2 linked regions of the Methanotorris igneus Kol 5 genome follow. The main gene of each other region encodes a partner of the protein of the gene in region 2 in a complex. Links are inferred from orthologs where the notes say so. Each region holds a gene or a part of one and is shown on either strand. Other genes may lie near its edges. The genes, in order: METIG_RS07250 and pscS.

The links.
Region 1: the proteins of pscS (region 2) and METIG_RS07250 are in contact, whole or in part, in a solved structure (PDB 3WKR), measured with the Methanocaldococcus jannaschii proteins. The link is inferred for Methanotorris igneus Kol 5 from one-to-one orthologs.

Annotation. Positions count from the first base shown.
Region 1 is NC_015562.1:1,460,639-1,463,755, reverse strand. The notes cover bases 270-3,050. They hold METIG_RS07250 (DUF2100 domain-containing protein), read right to left. Parts: upstream 2,097-3,050; coding sequence 1,443-2,096; downstream 270-1,442. Other genes in these bases: METIG_RS07245 (ornithine cyclodeaminase), read right to left, coding at 2,370-3,050; METIG_RS07255 (acylphosphatase), read right to left, coding at 1,010-1,429; hisC (histidinol-phosphate transaminase), read right to left, coding at 270-948. Also shown: more of hisC, read right to left, coding at 1-269; more of METIG_RS07245, read right to left, coding at 3,051-3,117.
Region 2 is NC_015562.1:1,360,630-1,363,764, reverse strand. What follows is about bases 337-3,135. They hold pscS (O-phospho-L-seryl-tRNA:Cys-tRNA synthase), read right to left. Parts: upstream 2,408-3,135; coding sequence 1,265-2,407; downstream 337-1,264. Other genes in these bases: csm5 (type III-A CRISPR-associated RAMP protein Csm5), read right to left, coding at 2,726-3,135; sepS (O-phosphoserine--tRNA ligase), read right to left, coding at 337-1,052. In the rest of the region: more of sepS, read right to left, coding at 1-336. UniProt on the Methanocaldococcus jannaschii protein: Converts O-phospho-L-seryl-tRNA(Cys) (Sep-tRNA(Cys)) to L-cysteinyl-tRNA(Cys) (Cys-tRNA(Cys)).

The sequences.
Region 1 (3,117 bases), 100 kb from region 2 along the record:
TGTTTTAAGTTCAACAAGTACATAATTTGCTTCAGATGGATAGACCTTTAAGTCCTTAAATTTCTTCAACCCCTCATAGAGCATTTCCCTACTTTTTATTCCATCTTTTACACATTTTTCAAAAAACTCTTTATCTCTTAAGGCAGTTATTGCACAAATCTGGCTTAATCTTGTTAAGCTAAATATTGGCTTAACCCTCATCATGTAATTAACTATTTTCTCATTTGTTATACCATAACCAATTCTCTGCCCTGCTAAACCAAATACCTTCGAAAATGTTCTCAAAACTAAGACGTTATCGTATTTTAATGCCCATTTTGTTAAATCATACTCTTTCTTCGCATATTCTATATATGCATGGTCTATAACAACAAGAGCATCAGTTGAGTTTATAATTTTTTCAATGTCCTTTTTGTCAATAACGTTTCCTGTTGGATTGTTTGGTGTGCAAAGAAAGATAACTTTTGTTCTTTCATCTATATTATTTAGGACACTCTCAACATCCAATTGAAAGTCCTTTTCTTTATCAAATTTTGCATATCTTATTTCTGCCCCATAAATCTTTGCCGATATGGCATATTGTGTAAATGTTGGGATTGGGATGACAACATTATCTCCCTTGTCAATAAAAGTCCTCATTATTGTGTCGATTACCTCATCTGCTCCATCTCCACCAACGATGATGTTCTCTTTTGGCACATCTAAGAATTTACTCAACTCCTCTAACAACTCTGGGCTAACGGGTTCTGGATATTGATGGAGTTTTGGAATTTCCTTCAATATTTCTTCCTTAATTTTTGGTGAAGGACCCCAAGGATTTTCATTTGAACCCAATTTAATAATTTCTTCTGGTTTTATTCCGTATTTCCTTGCAATTTCTTCCTTTGATTTTCCTGGGACGTAGGGCTTGAATTGTTTAACTATATCCCTTATTTTGTCCTCAATCAAATAAACCACCTCAACAATAAAAAATTTTTGGCAAAACCTTTTAAGGTTAGTTTTTAAGGTCTTAAAGTTTTTTCTCTAATAATTCTACGATTTTATCTAATTTTTCATTCATTTTTTCCATTTCTCCAAAAATCAGTTTTATATATTTAACCCCTTCATCCAACTTCTTATTTAATTCAATTAAGTCATCTGCTGAAATCCTATTAATCCCATCTGGAAACTCAATATATGCATTTAATTCTTTTTCCTCTATTTTCTCAATCTTAATTAATTTATCCTTCTTTTCCAGTACCTTAATATTCTTTTTAAACAACTCTTTAATTTCTTCATCATCAAAGTTAGCCAATATTCTAACAGTTCCATCCTTATGATTATAAACTACCCCATCAATCCCCAAACCCCGTCCAATATTTTCAACCCTATCTCTAAATCCAACATGTTGAACTTTGCCATATATTTTTAGCTCGTAGGTTGTTGGCATAAAAACATCACCATTACTCCAGGAGTTCATTAACATCAATCTTATCAGCATTATAAAGTTCTTTTGCTCTGTTGTAAATGAGCTCATCTGCCTTATCCTCAACAACTACTACAACTTTTGAAGGTTTCGTTTTTTCAATTCTCTTTGCAATATTGTTTTTTGTTATTTCTATTTTCTTCTTAATTCCTTCCAATGCTTTCTCTGGAATGTTTGGATTTATTGTTTTCATGTCCTCTATATCCAACATACCTTCTGTGCAGATAACATTTAAATCTGGATTCTTATCCTTCAACTTTCTAAACAATTTTTTATTTGATACAATGTATAATGCATTTTTGTCAATTTCCTTCTCTTCAAATTCAAATCCAAAGTCCTTTAAAACATTGTTCAAATGCCTTTCTGCCTTTAAAATTAACCTACAAAATTCTTTTGCCTCTTCCTCATTAAGTTCATGCAATGGGGCCTTTTTGTATAAGAACTCATCTGCCTCAATCAATGCATAGATTGCCTTTTTGAACTCATCGACATTTATTTTCCCAGCTTTTGCATCTTTGTAGGATATTGTTTTGCTATCTGCGGATGGCTTTCCCATTCTCTCTATTTCTGATATTGTGGATATTGCCTTTATAATTAAATTTTTTGAATCTTCCACCCTTTTGGCTATCATTATATCACTTATTTATTGTTCTAATTATAGTTGTGTGCGAATTTTTTAAGCTTTTATAACAACTTATTAAATTTTAAGAGGTCATTTTTCCTCTTTTAAATTTTGAAATTGAGAACCTAATATTCACAAATTTTATTGAAGTTATGTTCATCGAAGCGAAGCTTCGAGCAGCTAAATCTTTGATTTCGCCTAATCGAACCGAAGGTTCGAGCAGCGAAAACTCCTGCGGAGTTTTCGCCTAAATTTCTAACGCACACAACTATTTCTTATTTTTCATTTTTCATTATTTTTCTTTTTATTCTCTTTTTCTAACCTTTCCAACTCTTCAACGAGCATAGGTAAGAATACACCAACATCAGTAACTACTCCAATAGCTTGGGAAGTTCCCCTATCCATCAATTTTGTAACTGTTGCTGGGTTTATGTCAACGCAGATGGTTTTTACATAAGATGGGAGCAAATTACCTGTTGCTATTGAGTGTAGCATTGTCGAAAGCATTAAAACCATTTTTTTACCTTTTAGCATCTCTCTCATTTTATCTTGTGCTTCAACAACATCTGTTATGACATCTGGTAAAGGCCCATCATCCCTAATACTTCCAGCCAATACGTATGGAACATTATTCTTTATGCATTCATACATAATTCCTTTCTTCAATATCCCTTTTTCTACTGCTGCCTTTATACTTCCTGCCTTCATTATGGTATTTATTGCATACAAATGATGCCTATGCCCTCCTGAGACGGGTTTTCCAGTTTCTATATTAACGCCGAGTGAAGTTCCATATAATGCCCACTCAATATCATGTGTAGCAAGTGCGTTTCCACTAAATAATGCCTGAACATAACCCATCCTTATTAACTTAGCCAATGCCTCCCCAGCTCCTGTGTGCACTATTGCTGGCCCCCCAACGACTACAATACCCCCTTTTCCTGTCTTTCTATACTCTTCTCTTATTGCATACATTTCCTTCGCTATTTTTCTTATTATTGTTTCTTTTGGTTTTTCGGAAGAGGCCTCT
Region 2 (3,135 bases):
TCACTCAAAACATTGTCATAGAATTGCGGATAAACCATCTCCCTAACGTCCTCATATCCATAGATAATCATAGCCAATCTCTCAACACCCAAACCTAAATTCATAACAGGCACATCTATGCCATACTTTGCCAATGCGATTGGTGAATAGACACCAAATGTAGCAACCTCAATCCACTCATTTAGTTTTGGGTGGTAGGCATAGACCTCTGTTTGTGTTTCTGGGGTGTAATATTTGCTTTTCTTTTCGTCTGGCTTGAATTTAAATTTTGTAAATCCAAATTGGGACAACAACCCCTCTGCAACAATTTTTCCATCATCGACATCCACATCTTCCCCAACAACCACACATGAAGCAGAATGGTAAGTCATTAAATGGCTTTTATCTTCTCTCTGCTCTCTTCTAAAGCACCTATCTATTGAGAATAATTTGAATGGTAAAGGCTTTTTCTTTATTAACTCTCCAACAGTTATAAACCATCCAGAGGTCATGTGGCTTCTTAATGTTAGTGTTGTTGCCTCTGGTTTTAGGTCTTTAAATTCTGGAAATACCTCTTCTAAAACCTTTAAACCCATTTCACTACTTGTATTTAATGCCTTTGCAATTTCAAAAACCAAATCATCCCCATCTATAGTTCCCTTTTTATATTGATGCAAAACCTTCCTCAAATTCTCTTTTTTCTCATCATCAATAGCAATACCTAACTTTCTTATTTCTTCCACTTTACTCTCACTCAAACCAACATCAGGTCTCGGCAATCCAGCCAAATAAAAGCATCTATCCAAAACTGCCATCGCTTCAGGCCCAAATTGCTTGTAGATATCTTGCTCATCAACAATTACTGGGTTTATATACTCTTCAAACCCCATCCTCAAATATGCTTGCCTCAATCTTTCTATGGTCTCCATTACTGGATGTGGTTTTCCATAGTGGGGTTTTATCCTCGGATATCTCAAATCAACATGTTTCCTCTTTATCAACTTCTTTGTTTCTCTCCATGCCTTCTCAAAATCCTTATTTGCCATTTCCAAAATTTTTTCTTTGTCAAACATGTTTTCCCCTTACATACTTATTTTACTATTTTCATCTTCCAAAGCATATACAAATCTTTTAACTATAACTACCTAATTTTTTGCAGTATTCTTTAACGTCCCCACCCAATACTTTCTTGAATAACATAAAATTAAATCCTTTATTAAAAAATTCCATTTAAATTACCAATTTTAATTCCAATTTCTATTTAAAGCATTATCATCAAATATCATCACTTATGGGTTTCAACAATCTCTTTAATAGCATTTACAACATACTCTACTTGTTCCCATGTTAAGCCATAAACACTCATTTTAATTTCCTTTGTTACTCCCCTCTTAATTCCACCAATACCTCTCTTCTTTAGCTCTTCATAGAAGAAGAATCCTCTTCTCTTATCTTTTTTAGCAATTTCATCTAATACTGGTGTTTCAAACTTAGTTAAATCATGTTCCTTTGGCTTTACCCCCAATTGCTTAAATCCTATTTTCTCCAACTCCTCAACAACATACCTTGCTTTTTTAACCTCTTCATCCCATCTCTTTACCCTCTCAACTACATGTGGAAAACTTGCCATTAATGTAACTATAGGCAATCCTCTACTTGTGCATCCCAACATTTCAATTTCTTTAACTGGGAATTTTGATGAGGTTTTTAATATTTTCTCTGCAAATTCATCCCTAAACGCCAATACTCCACACGGTCCAGATGCTGCCATACTCTTATGTCCTGATGCCACAATAAAGTCAGCATTTAATTTTTTCCCATCTACTGGCATTCTCCCAACGCTGTAAGCACAGTTCAATAAAAATGGATATCCCTTTTCTTTTGCTATCTTTCCAACCTTTTTGGCATCGCTAACATTTCCATAATTTCCATCGACATGGGTCAATAAAATTAGGCCTATATTTTTACCTTTATCCTCCAAATTGTCAATAACCTCTTTATATTTCTCTGGATTTATTCTAAATGTTGGGTATCCCTCACTTTCAACCTCTACAACATTCAACCTTGCCCTTTCAGCAGAAACATAAGTTGTGTAGTGAGCATTCCCATCAACAACCACATAATCCCCTTCATTACAAATTGAGTGCATAACTATGAATTTTCCTTCCCTTGCTCCATGTGTCGGTCTTGAGATATCCAAATTTACAAACTTTGAAAAGTCCTCTAAAAACTCACATATTGGTGGTGTAGAAATCTCATCTAACCTCCCACCGCAGTAATCACATACACTATAACCGTCCCAAAACTCATAAACTGCTTTTCTTGCTTCGACTGGTAAAATTCCTCCTCTCTGAATTGGATTTAGATTTATAATTCCCCTTTCAAAATTTCTTGTGAGATTTTTATACTTATCCAAATTAATCTCCAAAATAATCACCCTATTTAATTTAATTAGGTCTTAGTATTTTTAGACATGTTATTTGCATAGAATATAGTGAAACCAATATAAAATTTTTCCTTAAAATTACATCTAAGAAAAAAGTTTTTAAAAAGTTTTTTAGATAAAAGTTTAAAATTCCCAATTTAAAAAAAATAGGCATAATATTAGTTAAATGTCGCAATTGTTATTCATTAAATTTAAAAATGCTAAAACCCCCTCATAAATCCCAATGAAAAATCTTCACTTTTATTTCCAGCACCTTTTGAAAAATCCAAACTCTCAAAACCAAAAAACAATTTTTTATAGTCAGCACTTTAAGAAGCACCAGCCCAATGGCTTTTTATTTGCTACGCGCCTTGTCTTTGGGAAATCATTCACAATTTTCTTGGTTTTTGGATTTCTCCCTAAGCCAAGCTTCCTTCTAAGATTTTCAAAATTTGGATGAGTTTTCAGTAAAACTCCAAGAGTTGTTGAATACCATCCACTTCCCCAACCTATTCTTATTGGAATTTCTCCACTCTCCAACTTCATCTGCATATCTTGATAGAACTCCAAAACCTCATCTCTATACCTACCATACTTATGAATTTCCCTGAGTTCAACCTTTATCACTTCCTCATAAAACTCTCTAAGGGCATTTTCAATAAACTCCCAGTTTATATCTTTTAAAGTCCCATTAAACTCCCCATAGTTAAGTTTAAGAAGGTTTTCATCGA